Regions from separate parts of the Halobacillus sp. ABD4_316 genome, predicted to be linked through region 4. Evidence: riboswitches for the same ligand, from Rfam matches in the RefSeq annotation. Region 4 holds a riboswitch; each other region holds the start of a gene.

What was found. Region 4 has a riboswitch for S-adenosylmethionine ahead of ACXAJH_RS03900 (methionine ABC transporter ATP-binding protein). Riboswitches for the same ligand answer to the same signal wherever they lie in the genome.
Region 1: it holds a riboswitch for S-adenosylmethionine, as region 4 does, so the genes downstream of both, ACXAJH_RS12090 (methionine ABC transporter ATP-binding protein) here and ACXAJH_RS03900 (methionine ABC transporter ATP-binding protein) in region 4, are expected to answer to the same signal.
Region 2: it holds a riboswitch for S-adenosylmethionine, as region 4 does, so the genes downstream of both, metK (methionine adenosyltransferase) here and ACXAJH_RS03900 (methionine ABC transporter ATP-binding protein) in region 4, are expected to answer to the same signal.
Region 3: it holds a riboswitch for S-adenosylmethionine, as region 4 does, so the genes downstream of both, ACXAJH_RS10355 (acetyl-CoA C-acyltransferase) here and ACXAJH_RS03900 (methionine ABC transporter ATP-binding protein) in region 4, are expected to answer to the same signal.

The regions. Positions count from the first base shown of each region.
Region 1 is NZ_JBSWZA010000002.1:1,038,374-1,045,652, reverse strand. It holds gene ACXAJH_RS12095 (methionine ABC transporter permease) at 1-443, opposite strand, end outside; gene ACXAJH_RS12090 (methionine ABC transporter ATP-binding protein) at 436-1,461, opposite strand; SAM riboswitch class I at 1,540-1,653, opposite strand; SAM riboswitch class I at 1,818-1,918, opposite strand; gene ACXAJH_RS12085 (TlpA family protein disulfide reductase) at 2,017-2,436, shown strand; gene ACXAJH_RS12080 (thioredoxin family protein) at 2,569-2,877, opposite strand; gene ACXAJH_RS12075 (toprim domain-containing protein) at 2,887-3,234, opposite strand; gene gcvH (glycine cleavage system protein GcvH) at 3,363-3,746, opposite strand; gene ACXAJH_RS12065 (arsenate reductase family protein) at 3,831-4,190, opposite strand; gene ACXAJH_RS12060 (acyl-CoA dehydrogenase family protein) at 4,429-6,210, opposite strand; gene ACXAJH_RS12055 (acetyl-CoA C-acetyltransferase) at 6,227-7,279, opposite strand, start outside.
Region 2 is NZ_JBSWZA010000002.1:1,101,414-1,108,692, forward strand. It holds gene menC (o-succinylbenzoate synthase) at 1-870, shown strand, start outside; gene ACXAJH_RS12425 (hydrolase) at 925-1,236, shown strand; gene ytkD (RNA deprotection pyrophosphohydrolase) at 1,415-1,879, shown strand; gene pckA (phosphoenolpyruvate carboxykinase (ATP)) at 1,924-3,516, opposite strand; SAM riboswitch class I at 3,767-3,873, shown strand; gene metK (methionine adenosyltransferase) at 4,102-5,298, shown strand; gene ACXAJH_RS12445 (gamma carbonic anhydrase) at 5,443-5,955, opposite strand; gene ACXAJH_RS12450 (lysophospholipase) at 6,015-6,797, shown strand; gene ACXAJH_RS12455 (tetraprenyl-beta-curcumene synthase family protein) at 6,810-7,279, shown strand, end outside.
Region 3 is NZ_JBSWZA010000002.1:673,401-680,679, reverse strand. It holds gene ACXAJH_RS10370 (zinc-ribbon domain-containing protein) at 52-825, opposite strand; gene ACXAJH_RS10365 (TcaA NTF2-like domain-containing protein) at 851-2,227, opposite strand; gene ACXAJH_RS10360 (lactonase family protein) at 2,421-3,464, opposite strand; SAM riboswitch class I at 3,868-3,972, shown strand; SAM riboswitch class I at 4,041-4,148, shown strand; gene ACXAJH_RS10355 (acetyl-CoA C-acyltransferase) at 4,220-5,374, shown strand; gene ACXAJH_RS10350 (acetoacetate--CoA ligase) at 5,395-7,279, shown strand, end outside.
Region 4 is NZ_JBSWZA010000001.1:716,297-723,575, forward strand. It holds gene ACXAJH_RS03880 (ABC transporter ATP-binding protein) at 1-524, opposite strand, end outside; gene ACXAJH_RS03885 (hypothetical protein) at 604-726, opposite strand; gene ACXAJH_RS03890 (MetQ/NlpA family ABC transporter substrate-binding protein) at 765-1,592, opposite strand; gene ACXAJH_RS03895 (methionine ABC transporter permease) at 1,627-2,292, opposite strand; gene ACXAJH_RS03900 (methionine ABC transporter ATP-binding protein) at 2,249-3,292, opposite strand; SAM riboswitch class I at 3,367-3,468, opposite strand; gene ACXAJH_RS03905 (carboxymuconolactone decarboxylase family protein) at 3,645-3,992, shown strand; gene ACXAJH_RS03910 (iron-containing alcohol dehydrogenase family protein) at 4,090-5,151, shown strand; gene ACXAJH_RS03915 (NAD(FAD)-utilizing dehydrogenase) at 5,378-6,715, opposite strand; gene ACXAJH_RS03920 (GNAT family N-acetyltransferase) at 6,708-7,279, opposite strand, start outside.

The DNA of each region.
Region 1 (7,279 bases), on a different contig from region 4:
ATGGATTCAGGCAGCAGGACTTTGAAGATGATCGTTGATGATTTAGCCCCCATCGCCTTCGCTGCCTCTACGACACCTTTTTCCACTTCCTTCAATGCAATCTCAACAAGTCTCGCGTAAAACGGAGCTCCTCCGATAATTAACGCCGGAAGGGCTGCGTTCGGACCGCGGATCGTTCCAATCAAGAAGTCTGTAAACGGGAACAGAAGCAGGATCAATATAATAAAAGGAATGGCACGGAAAATGTTTACGACAGAAGCTGTCACTGCATTGACCACTTTGTTCTGCCAGAGCCCTCCCGGACCAGATAAATAAAGCAGCAGGCCGAGCAGAATCCCGAGGATAAATGTGCCGGCTACGGAAATCAGAGTCATATACAACGTTTCATTTGTTGCTGTAATCATGTCTTCCATGCGTACGTTTGGCAGTAATCCATTAAGCATCCGGGTTCACCTCCACTTCCACAGAAGTCGAGCGTATATATTCGATTGCCCGGGCTGCTTCCTCATCGTCTCCTTCAAACTGAACAAACATCGTTCCGTAAGCTCCTTTTTGCGTCTGCGTGATCTTCCCGTGAAGAATATTCACATCCAGGACGAACTTCCTGGAGACCTCACTGATCAGCGCTTGGTTGGTACTCTCTCCTACAAAATGCAGCCGGACAATTTTTCCGGACTGGTACTTATCTTTGATCAATTTCAGAGAGTGCTCTTTTTCCTGATCACCCATCACCTGATCGACGAATTTCTTCGTCACTGGCTGATCTGGATGAAGAAATACGTCCAGAACATCTCCCTTTTCAACGATTTTCCCCTGCTCCATGACTGCCACCTGATGACAGATCTTACGAATGACATGCATTTCGTGAGTAATCAAAACTATGGTCAGTCCGAGTTTTTCATTGATGTCTACAAGAAGATCCAATATGGAGTCTGTCGTTTCCGGATCCAGAGCGGATGTCGCTTCATCACAAAGGAGGACTTTCGGGTTGTTGGCCAGCGCCCTGGCAATTCCTACACGCTGTTTCTGTCCACCACTCAACTGGGATGGGTAGGAGTTTCCTCTGCCGGATAAACCGACCAGATCGATCAGTTCGTTCACTCTTTTGCTCCGTTCTTCCTTTGGTACACCGGCAATTTCCAACGGAAAAGCGATGTTATCATAAACCGTTCTGGACCAAAGCAGGTTGAAGTGCTGAAAAATCATTCCGATATCCTGGCGGGCGATACGCAGTTTATTCTTACTGAGGCCCGTTAAATCCTGATCACCGACGTGGATGCTGCCCTCTGTTGGATCCTCCAGTCGGTTCAACAGCCGGATAAAAGTACTTTTACCCGCTCCACTATAACCAATGACACCGTAGATTTCCCCTTTATTTATTGTAAGGCTTAAGCCATCAACAGCTTTCACTTCCCGATCCTTCGTTTGAAAAACTTTAGAAAGATCCTTAATTGTAATCATGATGTGTTCCCTCCCATTCAAAAAACGCCATTCTGTTCGAGAACAGAATGGCGTTTCAATAACAATGTATCTTCTGTTCTCTCATCTGTCAGAGCTGTTATGCTCTGCAGGATTTGGCACCTTGACAGGTCGGTTACACCTGCTGGTTGCCGGGCATCGTAGGGCCAGTCCCTCCGCCACTCTGGATAAGAGATTTTAGCTTATTAAATTATTACTGCTTTAATTCATTTCATAACTACAAAGTGGATTTTAGCACTCTGCCACCAGCGTGTCAACATAAATGAGCCACTTTTCAGAAAAGAAGAACATCTGGATATGCAAAAAAGTCTCTCCTAAAATAGAAGAGACTTTAGTGGATCTCATCTATCAAAGCTTTACGCTCCGCAGGATTTAGCACCGTGCTTTTGCCGGTTGCCGGGTTTCAAAGGGCCAGTCCCTCCACCACTCTGGATAAGTTATGATGTCGCTGTGAAATTATATGTTATGTTAGCATGGAGTCTATACGGACGTCAAAGATAATAATCAGGTATATTTTTACAGTAAGGAGATGAAATCATGAAGGAACGTGCTCCTCAATTTGAGCTTTCTTATATAAATCAGCCCTCCACCTATCGTCTGAGCGACCATTTCGGAAAGGTGATCGTCCTGACTTTCTGGGCATCCTGGTGTCCTGACTGCGGGAGAGACTTACCTAAAAAAGAGCAGCTCTTTGAAACGATGGACAAAGAAAAAGTGGAGCTGGTTACGATTAACGTTCCCGGTCGTGAACGCAGCCCTGATGCCGGAAAGGAATATGCTGAAAAATTTCTTAACCAGCCTACCTTGATTGATGATGGGCGAAGCTTATACGATACGTTCGGCTGCAAGGGCGTCCCTTCCACTATTATCATAGATCAGGAAGGCAGGGTCCACGAATCGTTCGGTGATAAAGCTTCCTTTCTCGATATCGTCCAGTCCCTGGGGGAAATTGTTTAATCATCAAAACAGCGGAAGGCCTCCCACCCGCTTATCACTGGTCATACGGCCGATGAATAAAACCCGCCCTGTTTATGCAGGACGGGTTTTTTACCGTTTTTATCTTGTCATTTCCCGGGGAATAAAGGCGGGTTATAGATAGGGAATGATCTTTTCATACATGTGTGGGACGGATTGAAAAGCATAGACCTTTTCAAGAACTTCTCCTTTATGGGTAATCAAGAGGCATGGAACACTTTCCACTCGATATTGTTCCATCAATGCAGGATGCAGAGAGGCGTTCATTTCCGAGAATAGTGTTTTTTTATACATCTCTTCCAACGTTATCAGCATCTTGCGGGCAAGGTGGCACGTCCCGCAAAAAGGGCTGTGAATAAATGTCATCGTTTTTTCATCCGAGGACAGCACCCAGGCTGCCTCATTTTGTATTAAATTCTGCAAAGCTTCCTCCTAAATTAAATACATCGACTTCACGCTGAAATGACGGCTTAACAGGGCACGGGCGAGTTCCGGCTCGGGAGTAGCCGCCACTTCTCTAAAGGCTTTATCAATATAAATATGCTCTGCGTGCGGAAGTTCCTCTGTCAGCATCTTCCGTAGTTTAAAACCGGAATCATCTTCATCCACAAGGATATAGACCGATCGTTCATCCAGGTTATGTTCAAAGATCATTTCTTCCATTCGCTCAATACCGAGCGTCCCATGGGTACAGATGATTTCGATTTTCTCATCCAGTACTTTGTTCAATTTCTTCTTATCTGTAATCCCTTCAACAATCAAAATCCGTTCTCCATCCATCTTCATCACCTACTATATAGAAACAGACCATGCCATATGGCATGGTCTGAACATGATTAAGATCAAGCACGATCATGTCAGACAAGGAATCATCAGTCCTGCCTGTACAACGGGCTTACTTGTTTTGATTAATCTTCATCAATCATCGCTTCATATTCTTCAGAAGACATCAGCTGCTCAACTTCTGAAGAATCGCTTGGTTCAACAACAACCATCCAGGCTTTATCATAAGGAGACTCATTCACAAACTCAGGGCTGTCTTCCAAATCTTCATTCACTTCTACAACTTTACCGCTGATCGGTGCATATAATTCGGAAACGGTTTTTACAGATTCCACACTTCCGAAAGGCTCGTCTGTTTTTAGTTCTTCTCCCACTTCAGGAAGCTCAACAAAAACGATGTCGCCAAGTTCAGATTGAGCAAAATCCGTGATTCCGACTCTGACTTTTTCTCCTTCTTCTTTCACCCATTCGTGTTCCTGAGAATAACGTAGATCTTTTGGTAAGCTCATATTCGATTACCTCCACAGTTCTTGTTTTTGTTTAATGACAGTTATAAACATAAAAGCCTTCTGCTTTTATTTCCAATGTTCTGCTCATCGGCCCCAGACGTTTTCAAATTCATCGGCTTTGAAACCAACAGTGACATTTGTTCCATCAGTGACGATGGGCCGTTTGATGAGCATCCCGTCTGAAGCGAGCAGGCGCAGCATTTCTTCTTCATCTGCATCTTTCAGCTTTTCCTTCAGGTTTAACTCCCGATACTTCTTCCCACTGGTGTTGAAAAATTTCTTAACCGGTCGTTCACTCCTGGCCGTGAGGTCCTTCAACTCTTCCTGTGAAGGGGGATGTTCAACAATATGTACAGATTCGTAAGGAACCCCTTCATCATCCAGCCATTTTTTCGCTTTTTTACAAGTACCGCAGTTTGGGTACCAGTAGAAGGTAACAGGCATATGCTCCTCCTCCTTCCAACTTGTTACGTCTTATTTTATCACAATGGAGACAATCTTTTCATTGAAAATTACTTTTCCCTCCAATTCCTTTTTCATTCTTTTACATCCTTCCTTCTCTTTATTCAAATGCCTCCAAAAACACTTTTTCCCGGGAAAATTGAATGTCCCTGTGAGGAGAGGATCCCTTCCTCTCTACATGCCAAAAGCCCGCACTTTCAAGTGCGGGCTGGTCACTGATTTATACGTAATATCTTTCGGACTCAATTAATCCCTGGGCAATTTCCCGCTTCTTCGGAATGACGTTCGTCGGTGTATGACGTGTCAGTTTACGAAGAGCACCAAGCATCATACGCAGGGAGTCGCCGGTTTCAGACGCAATCAACGTTTCTTTCGCATGGGCCTCGATTCTGTTAAAGGCTTCCTGTACATACACCTGCGTGTAGAGGAGCTTCTGCTTATTCTTTTCTTCACCAGAACGATGGATGGCTTTCTCCGTACGAAGCAGGGCTGATTCCATGTTATAGATTTCACCGACCATATCAGCGATATTGACGAGCACTTCCTGTTCTTTATCGAGCTTTTCTCCGTACTTCTGAGCGGCAAGGCCGGCGGCAAGAAGTCCGATTTTCTTGGCATTTTTAACTAAATACTTCTCCTGCTCCAATGGCTCCAAACCAGGTTCTTCCGGCATCATCATCATGATTTCCTCCTGGAGTGTCTGAGCTTTTTGGAGGAGAGGAAGTTCCCCTTTCATCGCTTTCTTAAGCAGTGTACCCGGGACGATCATCCGGTTGATTTCATTCGTTCCTTCAAAAATACGGTTGATCCGGGAATCGCGGTACATCCTTTCAACTTCGTACTCCGCCATGAAACCATAACCCCCGTGGATTTGTACGGCTTCATCGGAAGCAAAGTCGAGCAGTTCGGTACCGAACACTTTATTCAAGGAGCATTCAATCGCATATTCAGCAATAACCTTCGCAACAGCTGCCCCGTCTTTCAGCTCTTCATCAGTAAGTTTGCCCATGCTCTGTTCAAACAGCCCGACGGTCCGGTAAACGGAACTTTCATTGGCATACGTGTTTGCGGCAACCGAACCAATTTTCTCCTGGATCAATGGGAACTGTGCAATCGGAGTTTTAAACTGTTTTCTTTCTTTGGCGTATTTCACAGACAGTTCAATCGCCCGTTTCGCTCCGCCAACACCACCGATGGCCAGCTTGTAGCGACCAACATTCAGTATGTTAAAGGCAATAACATGGCCTTTTCCGATGTCCCCAAGGACGTTTTCCACCGGAACTTCTGCATCTTCAAGAATCAATGTACGGGTGGAAGAACTCTTAATTCCCATTTTCTTCTCTTCCGGACCGGTAGATACACCTGGATACTCTCTCTCTACAATAAATGCTGTGAATTTGTCTCCATCAATCTTGGCATACACAACAAATACATCAGCAAAGGCGGAGTTGGTAATCCACTGTTTTTCCCCGTTCAAAATGTAGTGGGTGCCAGCTTCATTAAGCTTCGCTGTCGTTTTAGCTCCAAGTGCATCAGACCCTGATCCCGGCTCTGTCAGGGCATAAGCGGCAATCTTTTCACCTGTAGCGAGTACAGGGAGGTATTTATTTTTCTGATCATGATTCCCGAAGAACACAATAGGAAGAGACCCGATCCCCACGTGCGCACCATGAGTGACGGAAAACCCGCCGGCACGGGAGAACTTCTCCGTAATTAAGGATGAACTGATTTTATCCAGCTGGAGACCGCCATATTCTTCAGGTACATCGGCACCGAGCAGTCCAAGATCGCCCGCTTTCTTCAAAAGAGCGACAGAATGTTCAAACTCATGGTTTTCCAGATTCTCAATCTTTGGAACAACTTCACCAAGAACAAAGTCTTCAGCCGTCTTGGCAATCATCAAATGTTCATCTGTAAAGTCCTCCGGGGTAATGACCTGATCGGCCGTTACATCCTCGACAATAAATCCGCCACCTTTAATCATCTCTTTTAATTCACTCATTGGTTGAGCCTCCCCATTAGATTAATTCAAATACCCCGGCAGCACCCATACCGCCGCCGATACACATCGTTACGACACCAAATTGCTCGTTTCTTCTCTTCATTTCATGGATAAGACTCAGCGTCAATTTCGTCCCTGTACAGCCCAGCGGATGGCCAAGGGCAATCGCTCCTCCATTGACATTGACTTTCTCAGGATCAAGACCCAGCTCACGTATGACGCGCAGCGACTGAGAAGCAAACGCTTCATTCAGTTCAAATAGACCAATATCCTGAATGGACAACCCTGCCATTTTCAATGCTTTAGGCACCGCTTCAATGGGGCCGACCCCCATAATTTCTGGTTCTACACCTGCGACAGCAAAAGATCGGAATTTCACGAGTGGCTCGAGCCCCTCTGACTTCGCTTTCTCATGATCCATCACCAGAACGGATGCAGCGCCGTCGCTCATCTGTGAAGAGTTTCCTGCTGTCACGGAACCTCTGGTAGAAAATGCCGGCTTCAGCTTTGCGAGTATTTCCTGTCTTGTGCCGGGACGGACTCCTTCATCGACTGTAAACATCGTTTTCGTTTCCCTCACTTTGTGATCAGCACCAAGTTCTCGGTTTGTCACTTCCACCGGTACGATTTCGTCCTCGAATTTCCCTTCCTGAATCGCACGTGCCGCACGTTCATGACTCTGAACAGCAAAAGCATCCTGGTCTTCTCGCGAGATCCCGAAGCGCCCGGCAACCTCTTCAGCTGTATGACCCATGGACATGTAATACTCAGGGGCCTGCTCCACCAATTCAATATTCGGCTTGATCACGTGTCCACCCATAGGGATCAGGCTCATCGATTCGGCTCCTCCCGCAAGTGCGGTGTCACTGTGTCCAAGCATGATTTTTTCAGCGGCGTAGGCGATACTCTGAAGACCTGAAGAACAGTATCGGTTTATCGTAATCGCAGGAACTTTATGATGCAGCCCTGCCAGCCCGGAAATATTGCGGGCCATGTTCATTCCCTGCTCAGCTTCAGGCATGGCGCATCCGATAATGACATCATCAATATTCCCTTCATAACCTCCGGC
Region 2 (7,279 bases), on a different contig from region 4:
AACGCCCTTTCCCACCCAGCGCAGTTTCAGGAAATCGCAGCTTCCGTGCAGGGCCACCCGATGGCCAAAGCAGGATTGGAAGGCGCTGTCTGGGATCTTTATGCCAAACAGAAGGAAACAAGCCTTGCCTCTTTGATCGGTGGAACGAGGAAGATGGTACAGGCGGGAGCTGTCCTTAGTCTGAGTGACCACCTTGAGCAGGATATTGCTGAACTGCAGATGGAGGGCTATGAAAGGTATAAGCTTAAAATCATCAAAGGGAAGGAACGGGAAATGATTGAATCGGTTCGGGCTGCTTCTCCGGATCTGCCCATTATGATCGACGGGAACGGGCAGTATGATGAAGCGGATATGGAGAATTTGACCGCTTTGGATCGTTATGGCCTGCTGATGATAGAGCAGCCTTTCCGTTCCGGCGATTTTTATCTGCACCAGCAGCTACAGAAACAGATGCAGACACCGATCTGCCTGGATGAATCGGTGACCTCATTTCAAGATGCTGTACAGGCGGTTGAATTGGGAAGCTGCCGGATTATCAATGTGAAAATCAGCCGTGTAGGAGGATTGGCGGCCGCCAAAGAAATCCATGATTTCTGTGCCGCATCCGGAGTACCGGTGTGGTGCGGGGGTATGGTGGAATCAGGGATATCCAAAGCCCATAACCTTGCCCTTGCCTCTCTGCCTAATTTCACCATACCGGGAGACTTGTCCGGGTCGACGCGTTATTTTGAAGCTGATATTGTAAAGCCTCCCTTGAAAGTGCAGAAAGGCGCCTTACCTGTGCCTCAAGGTCATGGGATCGGCATAGAAGTCGATGAGGAAAAGCTGGCAGAGGCAACACAGCTGTCTTCCACCCATCTCCTTTCCTAAATGGACTCATAACCTTTCCCTTCATGGTTCACACTAAGGGAAAGGAGGGTGAAGATGGAACGAGATCAGTATTACATTAACATCGGTACGCGGGAGATTTCAGTAAATCATGATGCTAATAATGATGATTTTATTATCTACGCCACCCCTGAAGAAGTGACGGCTCTGCGTGAAGTGTTTGATGAGATTGCCCAGGCAGACGGCCGGTCCTTTTACAGGGCTCATATTCCATTTATGCCTTACCATCAGGATCAGGATAACGATGATACCGATGAGGATATGCATAAGGCTTTCCAGCAGATCTATGATCTGGGTGATGAAATGACGAAGAAGCATATTGAGGAAATGGGCGTATTGAAAAATTGAGAGAAGGGCCGCTTCCCCTTTTGAAGCGGTTCTTTCGTACATAATCGGGGGATTTTGTGTCGGTACGGACCGGAAATCCTACAAGTAGAGAGGGACTGGTTTGTATTTGCGGCTGCTTATGGTACGATTTAAACAGGAAAGCGAACGTATAACAAGGATTAAAGGCAGTTGAAGAGACATGAAAACTTTTTATGATTTTTATCAAAATCCTGTCCGGTTATCCTTCGAGGATCACCCTTTTTCTGAAGAGCCGAAACATGTGTGGATCATCTGCCGCTTTCGTGATCAGTGGCTGTTAACCCGGCACAAAGACAGAGGGCTCGAATTCCCTGGTGGGAAAGTAGAAGAAGGGGAGACGGCGGAACAGGCAGCAGTAAGAGAAGTGAAAGAAGAAACAGGAGCCGATATTGATGATCTGACTTATCTTGGGCAGTATCATGTCGATGGAAAAGGCGGAACTGTCATCAAGAATGTCTATTTTGCTACAATATCTGAGCTGGCTGATCAGGATCATTATTTTGAAACGCATGGTCCTGTCCTTTTCCGGCATCTGCCGGGAAACTTGAAAAATAACGACCGGTTCAGCTTCATGATGAAGGATGAGGTTCTGCCGGAATGTTTAAAGCGTCTGGAACACCGCTGAACAGAAAAAATCCGCCGTTTGGATAACGGCGGATTTTTTTCTGTTTAGTTTGTGTGGTGGGTCGGGCCGGCCTGTTTGATTTTATCACTGGCATACGTGAACTTTTTGAAGTTGGCATGAAACTTTTCAGCAAGTTCTTTGGCACTTTCATCATAAGCGGCAGGATTGTTCCACGTTTTTCTCGGGAATAAGACTTCGTCCGGTACTCCCGGGCAGTGGGTCGGGATGTGAAGGCCGAACACAGGGTCTTTATAAGTTTCGGCAGAACTCAGTTCACCTTCCAGAGCGGCATGGATCATGGAACGCGTGTAACTCAGTTTGATACGCTCGCCTTCTCCGTAGGCTCCCCCTGACCAGCCTGTATTGACAAGGAAGACGTCCGTATTGAACTGGTCTATTTTCTCTCCGAGCATTTCAGCATATGCTGATGGAGCAAGCGGAAGGAAAGGGGAGCCGAAGCAGGCGGAGAAAGTCGCTTCCGGCTTGGTAATCCCTCTCTCTGTTCCAGCCAGTTTACTCGTATAGCCGCTTAGAAAATGGTACATCGCCTGTTCTTTTGTTAAACGGCTGATTGGTGGGAGGACTCCCGTGGCATCAGCTGTCAAGAAAATGATGGCATTTGGGTGGCCGGCAATACTTGGCTGGACTGTATTATCAATGTGATCCAGTGGGTAGGCGGCCCGTGTATTTTCCGTCAGGCTCGTATCGTCATAATCCGGCGCGTGCGAATCCGGCTGAAGGACGACGTTTTCCAAAACCGAGCCGAAATGAATGGCATCATAGATCTGCGGTTCTTTTTCTTTGGACAGGTTGATGCACTTCGCATAGCATCCCCCTTCAATGTTAAAGACACCGTAGGGGGACCAGGCGTGCTCATCGTCCCCGATCAGGCGGCGCTGAGGATCAGCGGACAGAGTCGTTTTTCCTGTGCCCGACAGACCGAAGAACAGAGCAACGTCGCCTTCTTTGCCGATGTTGGCCGAGCAGTGCATCGGAAGGACGTTCTTTTCCGGAAGCAGGTAGTTCATGACGGAGAAGATGGACTTCTTGATTTCCCCTGCGTATTCTGTTCCTCCGATGAGGACAACGCGGTGTTTAAACGAAACCATGATGAACGCTTCGGAATTCGTACCATCCACGTCAGGATCTGCTTTGAAGGTTGGAGCAGATATGACAGTGAACTCTGTGTCATGCTCCTCCAATTCGGATGCCTCCGGCCGGATGAACATTTGGCGGGCGAATAAGTTGTGCCAGGCGAATTCTGTAAGAACCTGCATAGGAAGGCGGTAGCGCTCATCCGCTCCTGCAAAACCTTTGAAGACGAATAACTCCCTGCGGTCTTTCAAATAATCGAGCACTTTATGGTATAATTTCACAAACGTATCATCGTCAATAGGCTGGTTCACAGCACCCCATTCGACTTTATCTTCGGTTACGTCGTCACGGACAATGAATTTGTCCTTTGGTGAGCGTCCCGTATAGGTACCTGTCGTAGCCTGAACGGCCCCTTTTTCCGTTAGTGTACCTTCATTGCGGTATAAAATCTTTTCCACTAAATGTGGAACAGATAATTGGTGGTGGACATGGTCCTGGGAAAGTAGAAGATTAAGTTCTGACAGTTGGTTTATTGTACTCATATGCATCGTCCCGCCTTTGCAGTTTAATAATGTGAGATTAGTATAACACATTTATTTTAATCGTCCATACTATTCAGTGGATTGTGGGAAAGTTTTCAACACTGCCATATTTCATGGCTGTTATTATCCTATGATGGTTTGAACAGAACGTTTATCCAGGTTGAATCTGGATGGAAGGGGTGCGTCGAAACCCGATGAATCCAATTGACATTAAACACGCTTTTCGATACGATAGCTGAGAACGGAAACTCTCTTATCCAGAGTTGGTGGAGGGACAGGCCCTTTGAAACCCAGCAACCGTCCGCAGGGACATGGTGCTAACCTGAAGCAAGGAGTCAGCTCCTTGGACGATAAGAGCGAAAGGAAGCAGCCCCTTTCCTCGGTATAGGAAGGGTTTTTTCTTTTTATAAGAAGGAAATGTCCATGACCAGGCCTTGCCGCCTGTTTATTATTTCTGACTGAGAACGTGCACGAAAACGTTTTCGGATCCAGGATGACACTATGAAATGAACTTATGTTTTTCTACACATACTGGTAAAGAGTTCCGTCTAATACTTTGTACTTACAGAAGGAGGAGTTTTTAGAATGCCAGCGAACCGCCGGTTATTCACATCAGAATCCGTGACAGAAGGTCATCCGGACAAAATCTGTGACGCTATTTCTGATGCTATTTTAGATGAAATTTTAAAAAACGACCCGAATGCAAGGGTGGCATGTGAGACAACAGTAACTACGGGACTTGTCCTGGTTTCCGGTGAAATCAGTACGAATACCTATGTTGATATTCCATCGATCGTGCGCCAGACGATTAAAGATATTGGATATACACGAGCAAAATACGGCTTTGATGCAGATACATGTGCCGTTTTGACGGCTATTGATGAGCAGTCCCCGGATATCGCAGGGGGAGTGGATGTTGCGCTTGAATCCCGTGAAGGGAAAATGAGCGATGATGAAATAGAAGCCATCGGTGCCGGTGACCAGGGACTGATGTTCGGCTTTGCCAACAATGAAACGCCCGAATTGATGCCGCTGCCTATTTCTCTTGCCCACAAACTTTCCAAGCGTCTTTCTGATGTCCGCAAAGACGGAACACTCGATTACCTTCGTCCTGACGGCAAGACGCAGGTAACGATTGAATATGATGAAAATGATCAGCCGGTCCGCGTGGATACGATTGTTATTTCGACGCAGCACGCTGAAGAAGTCACGCTCGAACAGATCCAGAAGGATTTGAAAGAGCAGGTGATCGGGCCCGTTGTACCGGAAGGCTATATTGATGATGAAACCAAATACTTTATCAATCCGACCGGGCGTTTTGTAATCGGAGGTCCTCAAGGGGACGCCGGTTTAACAGGACGTAAGATCATCGTAGATACGTACGGTGGATATGCGCGTCACGGTGGTGGTGCCTTCAGTGGGAAGGATGCGACCAAAGTGGACCGTTCTGCTGCATACGCGGCTCGTTATGTTGCGAAAAACATCGTAGCTGCAGGTCTTGCGGATACAGTGGAAGTCCAGCTCGCCTATGCAATCGGGGTGGCCCAGCCGGTTTCCATTTCCATCAATACCAGCGGGTCCGGCAAAGTGTCGGAAGAAAAGCTGGTGGACGCTGTGCGTGACTTGTTTGACCTCCGTCCTGCTGGAATCATTAAAATGCTCGATCTTCGTAAACCTATTTACCGTGATACGTCTGCCTACGGCCATTTTGGACGGACAGATGTTGAGTTTCCATGGGAACGTACGGATAAAGCGGAAGAGCTCAGCGGTCGTTTTCAATAAAAAAAAGCTGTTTCCTTGTTGGAGGAAACAGCTTTTTTTATTTTCACGAGTTGCACTAACGGCAGAGTACGCATTGATTTGATACGGCTATCCACTTCCCTCTGTATGTCTTCTGATCATGCAGGCATCGAGCTGAAAAGCATTTCAGCCCCGAAGGTTCTTATAGTACTGCCCTTTTGCGACATACGATTTCCGGATCCGGTCCATTTCCTTGTAATCCTCTTCTGTTAAGGAACGGATCACCTTGGCCGGCCGTCCGAAGGCCAGTGTATCCGGAGGGATTTCTTTTCCGGGCGGAACAAGGCTTCCTGCTCCGATAAAGGCCCGCTCCCCTATGACAGCGCCATCCAGAATCATGGATCCCATGCCGATCAAAGCGTCCTGTTTAATGTGTGCAGAATGCAGGGTAACCTGGTGCCCGACCGTAACGCCGTCTTCCAGTATGAGAGGCTGGTCAGGGCTTTGGTGCAGCATGCTCAGATCCTGGACATTTGTGTTCTTACCGATATGTACCGATGAGACATCGCCGCGGATGACCGTCTTAAACCAGATGCTTGCGTTCTCTTCTATGACAACATCCCCGGTAATGACGGCATCTTCTGCTGTAAAAGCTGATGGGTGGATGAGAGGTCGTTTTCCTTTATATTCGCAAATCATACGAAGCCCCCTTATAATATGAGTAACATCAGTATATCAAATGAAAAGAGGGATCGGCTGTGGAAAAACTGGAATCGGCCCGTGATCGTGCAACCATCATTCTCGTCCATGGCGCTTTTGAGCATATGGGAAGGTATAAGGAACTTGCTGATCGTTTCCGTCAGGACGGTTTTTCGGTGATTTATGGAGACCTGCCGGGGCAGGGGTTGTCTGATGGGAAGAAAGGTCATATCCGTTCGTTTGGTGATTACGTTGAAACCATTCAAAGCTGGTATGAGCAGGCGGATCCGGATAAAAAAATTTTCCTTCTCGGCCACAGCATGGGGGGGTTGGCTGTGATTCGTTTTATGGAGGAAAAGCAGCCGCAGCTGGATGGTGTGATTTTATCTTCTCCTGCTGTACAGATCCGGAATAAAACGGCCCGCCCGCTGGAGGCTTTTTCCTATCTATTGAATGTTTTTACCCCTTCGCTGCGTATGAAAGCGGGACAGAATCCCGAAAATGTAACTAGAAACCAAATCAAGGTTGAAGAATTCCGTCAGGATCCGCTTGTCATTGATAAAGTATCGGTGCGGTGGTACCGTGAGTTTCAAAAGGCGGGAATCCGGGCGTTTCAACAAGTCAGCCGTTTTCCTGATGTGCCTCTTTTAGTGATGCAGGCAGAGGAAGACCTTTTAGTGGATCCGGCACGCACAAAAGAATGGTTCAATCATGTCGATACCAGTGAAAAAAGTTATAAGCTGTGGCCGGGTCTTTACCATGAGATTTTTAATGAACCGGAAAATGACCAGGTCTATCACCATACACGATCTTTTTTGAGCAACATAATAAATGAACGTTAGGAGTGTCCACCCTTGAAGGAGTCCGTTCCAAGCAATGCTGTCCATCTGCTTTACGAAGTGTATCGGAATGTGTTTCCGCGAGTACATAAAGAACTAGCCTATTGGAAAGATGCTGCCTCCCGAATCCCTGATGAAGAATTAAGAACGCAGGCCCAGGCCAGTATCAAGGATAAAACGTTCCATTGCGAAGGTGGGGCGGTTTATTCCGTGCTTTCCGGTGACCGCCCGGATCTTGCTGTCCGCTTTATTGTCGCTTATCAGACGATCAGTGATTATCTCGATAATTTATGTGATCGGAGCACCTCCATGGATCCTGATGATTTTGAAAGGCTCCACTTGTCGATGGCCGATGCATTAACCCCTGGGAATCCGTGCCGCGACTATTATAAATACAGGGAAGAGAAGGATGACGGCGGGTACCTTCATGAGCTTGTGAAAACCTGCCAGGATGTGCTGAGTCAGGCTGACAATTATCAGATTGT
Region 3 (7,279 bases), on a different contig from region 4:
CACATCTATTAGAGTTTTAACAAGTCCACTTTAAAAAGAACAATAAGATTATTACCATCCATACGGCACACCCATTTCCCCTATCATCCGGTCAATCATACTCATCATCACGATCAAAAAGAAAAACGCCATCGCCACATTCGTCATTATGACGCCGTAAAACACATCCAATCCTTTAGCTTCCCCACCCGAATAAATCGAGAATAAAAGGGCCGTACTTGCCGTTACGTATAACGCAATACTGACAAAAAAGAAAAACGTCCCAACCGTATTCATCGATAGCAGCATAAACAGATTGGCGGCAAGAAGTCCGGTCACAGGAAGGATGACGAGCGATCCGTATTTTGCCAGAACGCTCATATAAGTGATCTCCACCCGCATCCATTTGCCTACACCAAGGTTGACCGCGATAAACACCGCTAAAAAGAGCAGTTGATATAAAAAGGGCTGCAGAACGAGCACACCAAAGAATACATCCGGTACGGACTCCCCGAAGGCCCACAGGCCGCTCGCCGCGTTTCTCGCCGCTAAGTACGAAAAGAACGGCATGAGAAAAGCGAGCAGCAGCAGAGCAATCAGACCATTGGTCCGGTGGGAAGCATCCGCCCGCTGACTGGCCCGAAACGGTTCCTGCAGCGCTTGAAGGGCAAAACGGTAAAACTGACGCCCTGTCTGTTTAGCCGTTTCTGTATAATCCTTCTGCGGAGGTGATGCAGCCGCTTCCACCGTCGATGGCGATGCATGCTCCGCAAGAACAGAGGCCCCGCATTTTCCGCAGAATTTACTGTCTTCATTCAATGGATTTCCGCATGTCGCACAATGCATAACATCCCATCCCCTTCATTAGAAGTCACCCGTCTGAACGATTGGTCTCATTGATGGCTACCTCTTCGATTTTCCAGCTGTCCCCGTCTTTGATTACGGTATAATCCTTCGTCCGCTCGTAGTGCGTTTTTTCTCCTTCCGAGTCGGTAAAGATGAACGCTTCATCCGTCGTCACCACATAGCCATCCACTCCATAGGCCGTGGATTTCACAATGTTATTTTCCGTGAACGCATAGGTGAAGCCTTTGCCGGAGATCCCGTCCAAATAGTCCTTAAACTCAGCGGAAGCCTGACTGCCATCCTCGAGGAAAGGAGCAATCATCGAGAAGTCCTCCGCATTCAACGCTTCTTCATAGACCTCCCGGAAATCGAGCACGTGAGCCTCGGCCGCTTCAGAGTCATCCGATTCCGGTACGTATTCAAAGACCGGTTCCTCCAGTTCTTCCTCAAAATAAAAACTCAGCTCACCCCAGTAATCGCCATCCTCCGTACGGATCTGTCCGGACTTGACCACCTCTTTCTTATCGTTTGTCCACTCCGCATGAAGGACCAGCTTGTTTCCGTCCGGCACAGGACCGATGACTCCAAGCTCATCCAGCGACTTCTTCGTACTCTTTCCGTTTACAAAAAGAATCGCTTCCGGCTGGTTGGTATCGACATCGTACGTAGTCCCTGCAAAATATAGTTCCATATAATAATCCGATTCCTCCGCCAGCACCTGGTATTCCCACGTTTCTTTGGAACTTCCATATACGTTCGATGCCTCCCCCTTCACCTTATACAGACCAGGGTAGGCTTTGACCGTGACTTCGTCCTCGCCAGCATTCTCCACGGTGATTTTTTCTTTGCCGACTGTAAAGGAAGCCTCGTCCATGTTCGTTAAGAATCTGATCTCCGTCGGAACCGCTTCAATTTCATACGTCTTGTACATCCCAGGGATTACGGCTGTCTTTTTGACAGACAAAATCGGGCTGCCGTATTCATCGCGGATGATGGTATCGAACCGCTGTTGTCCGCTGACGGCATCCAGCATCTGCTCACGGATGGTCTCCCAGTCGTTTTCCTTCAAATACTGCAGGTATTCCTTCTCATTCAGCCATGCTTTTTCATCCAGGGACAACTCGCTTACAAAAGCCGCCGCATCATTATTCGTGACCGCACGATCCATCGCCCGAATCTTCGTCGTCGGGTCAAGCATCGATGACAAAATCAAATGAGCAGTCAGCAGCACAACAAAAACCGCCCCTATCGAGATCAGCGTGATTTTCTTTTTCCGCGGCATCGGTGGTCTTGGCGCTTTTGCTTCCGACCGGGTCAGCGGAGCATCCTTGGGTGCACCACATTCGGTACAGAAAGTTTCTTCCCCGCCCATCTCATGATCGCAGTGTTTACATACTTCCATCCAGCGACCTCCCTCGCCCTTGAAGGTGTTTCCCCGCCTGCTATGTACCTTCCTCCCTTCACCTGATTTAGTTCCATATAATGGGGAGTAATTAACTATACTCAAACGGCCGGGGGTGTATGACTGTCCCTTTTTCCATAAAAAAGAAGAGGACTTCCCTCTATGGGACGCCATCTTCTTCCTATTTGTCTATTTACTTTATAAACTTCACGCAGACCGGCTCGGGTACGAATACATCGGACTGAACAAGCGTCAGCCTGCCGGTTGATTTGTCCCGCTCGAACAACGTCATCGTATTGGACTTCTGGTTCGTCGCAATCAGGAACTCCTCGGAAGGATCCATCACGAAATCACGCGGCCAGTTCCCTTCTGTCGAGGTCCACTCTACAAAAGTAAGTTTCCCTGTATCCTGGTTAACTTCATAAACAGCGATGGAATTATGCCCGCGGTTGCCGGCATAAACAAACTGTCCATCCGAGGAAATATGAATGGCACTGCCATCATTGGTTTCATCAAAGTCCTTAGGGATCGCCGCAATGGCCTGCTGCTCGGTGAAGCTGCCGTCCTTTTCATCATAATGAAGGACAAGCACTTCTGAGCTGAGCTCCGTCATCACGTAGGCATACTTTTTGTTCGGGTGGAAAGTAATGTGACGCGGACCGGAACCCGGTTTCGTGTTGAACACCTGCACCTGGCTCAACTCGCCATTGTCTACGGCGTAAGTAATAACACGATCGCTGCCAAGGTCAATCGCTATCACGTATTTTTCATCAGGGGTAAAGCCTGCATAGTGCATGTGCGGCTTTTCCTGACGCTCATGAGGGCCGGTACCTTCATGCTCCACGATTGAAACTGCAGGATTCAACGATCCATCTTCATTCGTCAGGTAGGAGACCACTTCTTTTGTATGATAGTTAGCCGTGACAACATTGTTATTCAAATGATCCACGCTCACGTGACACGGCGGAGAGCCCGCAGCTGTCTGAGCGTTTAATTTTGTGAGTTCTCTCGTTTCTTTATTGATGGAAAAGGACGTGACGCCGCCGCTTTCCCCGTCTTTAGAAACCGCATAAAGATTTTTTTGATCGTCACTTACTGTAACGTACGTAGGGTTCTGCAGTTCTGCAGCCAACTGAACGTTTTTCAGTTCCTTAGCATCTGTATCAAGGGTGAACTGATAGACGCCTTTACTTTCCTGTTTGGTGTACGTACCGATGTAACCAACATATTCCGGCATAGTAAAACTCCTTTATTGAATAGTATCAGTAATTACCATACCCATTATCTCATAAAGACAAAAGAGGCTGAATCATTATCCATTTATGAATATCGAAAGTTATTAAAATCTCTGCTCATAGATCTAAAAGCAGCTCTACCTGTAAGGTATCATCTAATCAGTGAAACGTTATGTAGCCGCAGGAACCATCGGAGAATGGATGATGGACGAATTGATAGATGCCTTCATTTTTCTCGTGAAGTGCCCCGCATAATTGAAAGAATCGGCAAGCCCTAATGTTAAAGCGGTTCACACGTTCACCACCAGTCACAGAACAAAATGAATTTTCTAACTTTTCTATCAAATCCATTGACACCTATCCTTTCCCCTGCTAACATGGCACTTAACCAAATAAAGGAAGAACATCTTATCCAGAGAGGTGGAGGGACTGGCCCTGTGAAACCCGGCAACCGCTATGTGCATAGCAAGGTGCCAAATCCTACTGAGTGAATGCTCAGGAAGATAAGAGATGCTTACAATCTCTAACCTCTCTATCTTTGATAGAGAGGTTTTATATGTTTCCAATTGAATACCGATTTCTTATCCAGAGAGGCAGAGGGACTGGCCCGTTGACGCCCGGCAACCAGCAAGCAGACGCTTGAAAAGGTGCTAATTCCTGCAGGAGATGATCCTGGAAGATAAGAAGAGCCGAGAGCCCTCTTCTTATTTTTGTGAAGAGGGCTCTTACTATTATAAAAACAGGAGTTGTTCCATATATGACGACAGTACTTCTAGACGGCATCCGCACCCCTTTCGGTAAGTGGAAAGGGGCTTTAAAAAAGAAATCCGCAGGAGAACTTGGGTCTCATGCGCTGAGCGCTCTATTAGAGAGAAATCCGATCGCGAAACAAGCCGATGGTGTCCTGCTCGCCCTAGTGATTCAGGCGGGAGGCGGCCAAAATCCTGCGAGACAGGCCGCTTATCAGGCGGGGGTGGATATCGGTACGCCCGCTATCACACTGAACAATGTCTGTTTGGGAGGCATCGCTACAGTTACCGACGCCTCTCGCAGGCTGCAATTGAAGGAAGGAGAGCTGTACATTGTCGGCGGATTCGACTCGATGACGAACGCTCCTCATACCGCTCCTGTCCGAGCTTCCTCCGGACTTGGTCACAGCCTGCTGAAGGACACCTTACTGAACGACGGGTTATGGTGCGCCTTGAGCGATGTATCGATGGGAGCTCTCACCGATGAGAAAAACCGCTCCTTCGACATCAGCCGGGAGGAACAAGATGAATACGCCGCCCTTTCCCAGCAGCGGGCATCAGACGCTCAGGAAAATGGCTGGCTGGATCCGGAAATCGCTCCTTTTACTGAACGACTCGCAGAAGATGAAGGCATCCGTAAAGGGACGACAACCGAAAAATTATCAAATCTCTCTCCCGCCTTTTCACGCGAAGGCACGATCACCGCAGGCAATGCCTCTCAAATGACGGATGGCGCGAGCGTTGGGATCGTTACCACGAAGGAAAAAGCGGAAGCCCTCGGTCAACAGCCTCTGGCGGAAATCATCGACTGGTCAGAGATTGCCGGACCGGATCCGAGCTTACAAACCAAACCATCACAGGCCATTCAGAAGCTGTTAGACAAACACCAGTTGACCACGGACGATATCGATTTGTTTGAAATCAATGAAGCCTTTGCCAGTGTCGTGATTGCCAGCTGCCAGGAACTTGGAATTGATTATGACCGCGTCAATGTGAACGGCGGCGCGATCGCTCTCGGCCACCCTTTAGGCGGGACAGGATTCCGGCTCGTTCTGACGCTTGCCCATGAACTGAAACGACGCGGCGGAGGGAAAGGCATCGCTTCCCTTTGCGGCGGTGGCGGCCAGGGGATGGCCCTGTTGATCGACGTTCCCCATTCATAATTCGAAAGGAGACAAGTCCCATGAATACACCCATTACCGCTCAGCGTTCCCCTTACCTGTGGGAACCATCAAACGAACGCATCGAACAGTCGCATATCAAAGCTTTTGCTGACTATACCAATCAGGCGCTTTTCCCTTATGAACGGTTCCACCGCTGGTCCGTTTCCCACCTTTCCGAGTTTTGGTCAGCCGTATGGGATTACGCAGGGATCATTGGAGAAAAGGGAGACCGTGTGTTTGTTCCCGGTCCTTCGATGCCGGATAGTGCATGGTTTCCGGAGGCCCGCTTGAATTTCGCTGAAAACCTGCTGCGCGGTTCGCTTGACCGGATCGCGGCCTATGAAGCGAATGAGGAAGGCCTCACCCGAAGCATCACGCTGCAGGAACTGAAACAATCCGTTGCCAAAGCCCAGGAAGGGTTAAAACAATTAGGTGTCCAGGAAGGTGACTGTGTCGCCGGCATCACGACGAACGATATCCAGGGACTCGTCGCCCTGCTTGCCACGACATCCTTAGGCGCCACCTGGACGTCGTGCTCCCCGGACTTCGGAACAAAAGGAATCGTCGACCGCATTGGTCAGGTGAAACCGAAAGTATTGATCGCGGCACTCTCCTATCAATATAAGCAGAAGCCCTTCGATATCGAAGATAAAATTAAGCAGACGACCGAGCATCTGGAAGGACTATCCGCGGTCGTCACGTTCGGAGGAGAAACGTCGATTGAAGACATCCATACTCTATCCTGGGACGAATTGTGCCGCAATGAAGCCGAAGAGCCAGTGTTTCAACCCGTTTCTTTTAACCATCCCCTGTATATTTTATATACATCCGGAACGACGGGTCTTCCGAAAGCGATCGTCCATTCTGTCGGAGGCACCCTCCTGCAGCATGTAAAAGAACACCAGCTCCACTGTGATGTTCAGCAGGATGATGTGTTGTTCTGGTACACCAACACCGCCTGGATGATGTATCCGTGGCTCGTTTCCGGACTCGCCAGTGAAGCGGCCATCCTGTTGTATGACGGCTCTCCCGTAAGAAAGGATTCCCTCACCCATTTGTGGGACATTGCGGATGAAGCCGGTATCACCCATTTCGGCACAAGCCCGAAATATTTAGACACACTGATGAAAGAAGAAGTGGATTTGAAAAGCAGTCATTCGCTTCACTCCTTGAAAAGTGTGCAGTCGTGCGGAGCTCCCCTGGCACCCGAGCAGTACACCTGGATCTATCAAACCATCAAAGAGGATCTGTTCCTCGCTTCCATTTCCGGCGGAACGGAAATCATCGGCTGTTTCGTGATGGGCTCTCCGGTCCACCCTCTGAAGCAGGGCGAAATCGCCTGCAAAGCGTTAGGGATGGCGGTGGATGTCTTGGATGAGCGCGGCGCATCGGTCTACGAAGAAAAAGGCGACCTTGTGTGTACGAAACCATTCCCAAGTATGCCACTCACCTTCTTCGGTGAAGGCGGCGAAGAACGCTACAGGAAGAGTTACTTCTCCAAGCGGCCGGGGATTTGGACACACGGGGACTTAGCTGAACAAACCATCGATCAGTCCTTCATCATTTACGGACGGGCGGATACGACCTTGAATCCCGGCGGCGTCCGGATCGGAACGGCAGAAATCTACGGGGTCGTGGATCATATCAAGGCCATTCAAGACAGCGTCGTATTCGGATCCCTGAAGGATCATGATGAAGAAATCGTCCTCTGCATCGTGACCGAGCAGCTGACGGAAGACTTGGCGAAAGACATCCGCGGACAGATCAGGAAGAAAGCTTCTCCACGCCATGTACCGAAGCGGATTTATCAAGTGGAGGAAATCCCCCATACCATCAATGGAAAAAGAGTCGAAGGAGCAGCGAAAACAGCCGCTTTGGGAGAAGAAGTGAAGAATGAAGCTTCTC
Region 4 (7,279 bases):
CGGCGGATCAACGTCCACATTTCCCTTCTGGCGTGGGGGTCCAGTCCCATACTCGGTTCATCAAGAAAAATGATTTCCGGCTGGTGCAGGGTCGCCAGTGCCAGGGTAACCCTCTGCTTCCATCCTCCTGACAAATCTTCGAAACGGACATTCATTTTCTCCTCCAGCCCCAGCATTTCCACAAGCTGTTGTTTCATTACTTTTCCTGGGTAAAAAGCAGCAAATAAATCCAGGGCTTCTTTCACTTTCATTTTCTTTTGAATGGATGTCGCCTGAAACTGAACACCAATCCGCTGATTCAATTGTTGAAGTTCCCGATTCGGCGTAAGTCCCAGCACATCAATGGTTCCACTGTCAGGCTTCAAAATTCCTTCAATCATTTCCAGCGTCGTTGTCTTGCCCGCTCCATTGGGTCCAATGATCCCAAAAATTTCTCCCTTTTTGACGGAAAATGAGACGCCTTTGACAGCCTGCACTTTTCCGAAGCTTTTGGTCAATCGGTCCACTTTGATTACAACCTCCATTTGCTCTCCACCCCTTCTTCGTCCTTTCTGACCCTTCTTACGTATCACACAGAGATAAGTTTCAGAATAGCAGGAAAAATCACGCGCCTGCTATAGTTCCATCATAAGACCGATGGTTGATAAATTCCTCCAGTTCTGTCCGACACGTCAGATCATCCCGGTCAAATACCATCGTTCCTTCTTCACCTGCATAAACCTCCATTCAAAAAAGCCGCCTTCCAAAGGAAGACGGCTCACATGTTATTCTTCTTTCATCCATTGTGGCTTACCAAAGCCTTCAAACTTTTCATCCATGATTTCCTCAAACTCTTCCGATTCCACAACTTCCTTAATATCCTTGGCAAACTGGGCATCCAGATCTTCGGTCTTGACAGCTACCCGGTTTCTATAATCATCCGGCATATCTTCGAGGGCGAGAGCACTCAGCAGATCCATCTCGGCAGCAAGCGCATAGTTACCAGGAACCATGGATAGATCCTCGCTGTCCACCAGTCGTGGCAGCTGGCCGGCTTCTACTTCAACGAATTCGATTTCTTTTGGATTTTCTACGATATCGTTCAAAGAGGCACGAAGAGGGTCTACATCTTCCTTCAAAGTGACCAGACCTTCATCTTCAAGAATGATCAGCGCTCGGGCCAGGTTCGTCGGGTCATTGGGAATCCCCAGCGTACTGCCTGTTTCAACACCATCGATATTCTGATACTCACTGGAATAAATACCCATAGGTGCTGTTGGAACAACAATGACCTCGGACAGATCCAGGTTGTGTTCTTCGGCAAAGGACTCTAAATAGATTTTGTGCTGGAACAGGTTAGCATCCAGATCACCATTGGCTAACGCTTTGTTAGGCTGCACATAATCCGTAAACTCTTTATTGGTTACTTCATAGCCTTTCTCCTCCAGCAGCGGAGCAATCGCTTCGGTGACCATATCACTGTAAGGACCGGATGTAGCTCCAAAGCGGATGGTTTTCTTCTCTTCTGCATCTGCATTTTCTTCTCCGCCACCACAGGCAGACAAAAAAGTAATGATTGTTAAAGCTGCAAACAAGGTTACGATTTTTTTCATTTTATCTTCCTCCTGAACTTCGTTTCGTCTTGGGTTAACTTTTTTTCACTGTTTTTGCCAGGAAATCCCCAGCGTACTGGACTACCTGAACAAGGACGATCAACACAATAACCGTTGTAAACATGACGAAATTATCATAACGGTAATACCCGTACCGGATGGCGAGGTCGCCGATCCCTCCACCGCCAATTGCGCCGGCCATTGCGGAATACCCGATCAAGCTGATGGCTGTTATCGTTAAACCACTGATCAAGCCCGGCTTGATTTCAGGAAAAATGATATCTTTAATAATCAGCCATGGGGAAGCCCCACATGCGATAGCCGCTTCTATGACGCCTTTATCAATATCCCTGGCGGATGATTCTACAATTCTTGCATAAAAAGGAATCGCTGCGGCCGATAAAGCAACGGAGGCGGCAATCGGTCCTGTTGTCGTACCTAAAAGAAAATTAGTAAATGGGAATAAAAACACAAGCAGGATGATAAATGGAATGGAACGGACAAGGTTTACAAAAATGCCCACAGCTCCTTTGATCCATTTGTTTTCCAAAAAGAAGTCACGGTCGGTAACAAATAGCAGCAACCCCAGAGGCAGACCGGCGATAACGGCTACGCCAAGTCCGATCCCTACCATGATCAATGTTTCCATAAATGATTTATTCAGCTCGGGCCACAGGTTGATCAGCTGATCGATCATGATTCAGCACCTCCACTTCATCCAGTATCGTTTTCAGATTTTCCACAGCTCTCCCGACTTCCTGCGGGTCACCGGTTAATTCCATAACAAATGTACCGAGGGCTTTTTCCTGTATATAATCCACATTTCCATGCAGGATGTTTCCCTTGATTTTATAGTTCTGAAGCAGATCCGACACAACCGTATCTCCCGCCTGTCCGCCGGTAAACTTCATCTGGACAATGGTGCCGCGGCTGTTTTTCAGCAGTTCTTCCGGAACATGGAAATCGATCACTGTTCGAATAAACCGCTTTGTCAAAGCATTTTGAGGAGAGGCGAAAATTTCGTAGGCCGCCCCCTGTTCTACCACTTTTCCTTCTTCCATGACCGCACAACGGTCGCAGATTTCTTTCACCACTTCCATTTCGTGTGTAATCAATACAATGGTCAGTCCAAGCTCCCGGTTGATTTTCTTTAATAGTTTCAGGATCGACTGTGTCGTGTTCGGATCGAGTGCGGAAGTTGCTTCATCGCACAGCAGCACTTTAGGATCGTTGGCCAGTGCCCGGGCAATACTGACCCGCTGCTTCTGCCCTCCACTCAATTGAGCGGGGTACTGATCGGCTTTATCGCTAAGACCTACAAGTTCCAACAGACGCCTGGCACGATCATTGCGCTCCTGTTTTGGTTTACCGGCCGCTTTCAAAGCAAAGGCCACGTTCTCCAAAACCGTTTTCCCCATAGCAAGGTGGAACCCCTGGAAAATCATGCCGATGGACTGTCGTGCTTTTCTAAGGTCCTTTTTGGAGAGAGAAAGCAGATCGATCCCATCGATATAAACCTCTCCTGATGTCGGGCGTTCCAATATGTTCATGCATCGGAGGAGTGTACTCTTACCAGCTCCACTGTATCCGACGATTCCATAGATTTCCCCCTCCTGAATATCGAGAGAAACCTTGTCCACCCCGATCACCTGTTTTTTCTTGGATGTGTAAATTTTACTGAGCTCCTGGATGGAAATCATAACCGTCCTCCTTTACCTAATAAAAAAACTCTCTTCCTTATCAAGAAGAGAGTTTCGCATAACTATCAGCCAAACTCTTATCTCCCGGAATATCATTCCGGCGGATTTAGCACCACTCCACATGGAAGGTTGCTGTGACGTCTACGGGCCTTTCCCTCAGTCACTCTTGATAAGAATTAGTTGTTGCTATTCGTTTATGATTTACAACTTTAACGCATCATTCTGCATTTGTAAACAATTTTCCCAACATTTCATTAATGGACAGGGATGTGCCGGGAAGCCTATTACGTTGTTTAAGTGACTGGAAGAGGAAGGAATAAAAGGAATAACAAAGAAAAGGGAGAGTGAAAGAATGAACAAACAAGGAGAAGACCTGCTTAAAGAATATAGAAATGGCATTGAAACCCTGACCGAACACCTGCCGGAGGCCACAAAAGAATACAATCACTTTACCGGCTCGTTCTTTGAAGACGGAGAACTCAGCAAAGGTACCAAGCACTTAATGGCTCTTGCCATCAGTGTGAAAGATGGAGATGAAGCCAGTATTGCCTATCACATGGATCAGTGCGTCGAAGCAGATTGTTCGGACAAGGAAATTTATGAAACGATGGGTGTATCAGCTGCTTACGGCGGGGGCTCTGCCATGAGTCAGGCCGTCACCACAGGTCTGAACATTCTTCAGGAATTCCGAAACCGTTAAGCTGCAAAACCGGGGGGCCTGCTCCCGGTTTTGTTATTGACATATTATTCTGTCATCTGGATAATGATGGCTATATCATTACCAGAGGTGATCAACCATGAAAAACGTAACTGTACAAGGAGCACCTGCGATTTATAAAGCTGAGCCTGGAATTTTAAGGAATATACCGGAATTGTTGGAAAACCAGGCCTTTGCAAAAGCAGGAATCATTCACGGTGAGCAGTCGTGGAAGGCTGCTCAGCCCTATTTTCCAAAGCTGACGATGCCGGTCCAATCGGAAGCCTATAACGGGGAGTGCTCCCATAAAGAGGTCATGCGTCTCAGTGAAGCCCTGCGGGACTGTGACGTCTTGATCAGCATCGGAGGCGGAAAGGTCCTTGATCTCGGAAAAGCCTGTGCCGATCAATTGAATATTCCAGTCGTGCTCATTCCTACACTAGCCTCAAACTGCGCACCTTGGACGCCGCTCAGTGTGTTTTACGATGATGAAGGGAATTTTGAGGAATACATTATTTATCCACGTAGTACATGGATGCTGCTTGTAGAGCCTGATCTGCTCGTTCGTGCCCCGGAACCTTATCTCAGGGCCGGCATCGGCGATACGCTCGCCAAATGGTATGAAGCGGATGTTCTCACGAGGTCTCTCGCCTCCAAACCGATTTCCGTAGACATTGCGCTGCACGCGGCCGGATTATGCAGGGATGTTCTCATACAAGATGGTACAGAAGCTGTGGAAGCCGTTCGTCAGCAAGCCGTCATACCTGCCCTCATGAGAGTTGTGGAAACCATTATTATGGCTGGCGGTATGGTCGGTGGATACGGGGATAGTTATGGAAGAATCGCCGGAGCCCATTCAATCCATAACGGCTTGACCAAAGTACCGGAAACCCACGCTTTCCTTCACGGAGAAAAAGTGGCTTATGGTATTCTCGTCCAGCTTGCTCTGGAAGGCCGCTTTGATGAAATTGAAGCACTCACCCCTTATTACCAGGAGATGAACCTGCCGGTAACCCTCGATGACTTCAACTTGACCAACAAGGCAGAAGCCATCTCCATAACAGCGGAGCATGCTGTAAAACCGGGGGAATCCATCCGATTAATGAACGTCATGGATGCCGCTCAAGTGGAGGAAGCGATGACCCAGATTGAAAATGGTTAACCGCTGATGCGGTTAACCATTTTCAATCTTCTTGTTCCTTGGTATAGAAGAGCATACCCAAGTGAAGCTACTCCATACAACGATTTATATTTCCTGCCCAAGTCAGCACAGGCCGGGACCGCGGCAGGCATCCACCCGTCAGCCGGACGCGAACATCCAGATGAGAAGGTATGATCCAGGAAAAGATATGTTTTTTTCTAAAGGCTAAGGAAAACGGTCGTTTCCTTTACCCTCCTATTACCTCTCCGACATAAATCCCACTAGCCGCTGCCTGGGACAAGGAATGAGTGACGGATGAGCAGTCTCCGACCAGAAAAAGTCCCGGGACGTCCGTTTCAAAATTCCTGTTGGTTGGAATAACTGGTTCGTAAAATTTAGCATCAAGCCCATAAAGCAGCGTGTCAGGATCCACCGGTTCACCTATCGCTGCTTCAAGAGAGGTCAGGAACTCGATGAGAGCCTCTATATAAATATGTGGCACTTCTTCTATCAGCGATCCTTCGTCAGCGGAAAGAGAAGGAATCACGGAGTTTGCATGAATTGAAGTCGTCCCCTTTCCCTTTTTCAAATCTTCAAGACGCTGGACCACGATTCTTCCCCTCGAACGATTGATTCCTCCAATGACGCGTGATGCTTCTTCCACCGCCTGCTTTAGACTCGGAAAGTAACGGGTGACAAACAAAGTGAAATTCAAATTTTCTCCCGGCACCCCTTGTTCTCGTGAATTCTGACCATCAGGCATGACAAGTCCATGCTGATGTTTTCGAATAATCCTGCCTTTGGGATTCATACAGTATGTGTAGGCCGTAAAACGTGACGTTTTTTTCAAAAGTTTCGTTTCAAATGATTCTTTTAGGAGAGCATCCAGCTGGCCGCCCCGCATTTCCAACCGTATACCCAGGTCCAGCCGCGTCTCCCTCGGTTCGATGCCAAGCGGTTCCGTTATCCGTGCGAACCACTCCCGGCCGCTGTTTCCTGTCGCAAGCACAACTTTTCGACTTAGAAACTCCTCACAATCTGTAACGATACGGAAACCTTCACCCACCCGTGTAATGGAATTGACATGGGTGTTAAAAGAAAAGGAAAGCTTATTGACTAAGTGTTCATATAGGTTTTGAAATACCTCCTTCGACAGGGAAGTACCAAGGTGGCGTACCTCCGTCGTTAAAACGGTCAAGTCACCACAAGCAGCCCTTCTTTTCACATGCTCGTTATCTGTTGAATACATGTCCACACGGTCTCCTCCAAAACCGGTTAGAATGCGGTCCACTTCTTTCATGAGGCGGGCGGTTTCCTTTCCGCCGATTTTTCGTGGAAGCTCTCCACCAAAAGCGTTGGTAAAATTGAATTTTCCCTCTGAATTCCCAAGACCGCCAAAGCCTATGTACTGATCGCAGGCTCCAGAGCACGTGCAAGGTTGTCCATGCCCCTGTGCGCAGGATCTCTCTTTCAACGGTTTTCCTACGTCTACGACTTTCACTTGAAGTCCGGGGTGTTTCTGGACAAGGGTGTAGGCCATAAATGTTCCCGCTACACCAGCACCGACAATGGTCACATCATACATGTTCCTGCCTCCGCTCTTTAAGTATTGCGTAGACACACGTGTCTGTCAGCTGTTTCCCATCCACGGATCGATCATCATTACGCAACATTCCTTCAAGATGGTAGCCAAGTTTTTCGGGAACCTGCCTGCTTTTTTCATTTTCCCTTTCACATCGGATTTCTACACGCGCTCCACCGAGATCATAAAGAGCCAGCCGCGTTATTTCACGCACGGCTTCCTGCATATACCCATGCCCACTCCATTTGGTGTCGATCCAGTACCCGATTTCAAACTTCGGAATATCCCAGTCAATAGTATGAAGTCCAGTCGTCCCAACAAACGCTCCATTCTCCTTGTGAAAAACAAGATACCGGAGTTTTTTTCTTTCCATAAAATCTACATGGGCCTGCCTGATATTGCTTTCTGTATCTTCAATCGAAGGCATCTCCTGCACAAAAGGAAGCCACGGCTTCAACTCCTGTTCCGACCGATGAACAGCTTCATTAACCGCCGGGCCGTCTCCAGCCTCCGGCCTCCGTAGACGAAGGCGTTTCGTATGCAGCACATAGGGAACGTCGATATGTA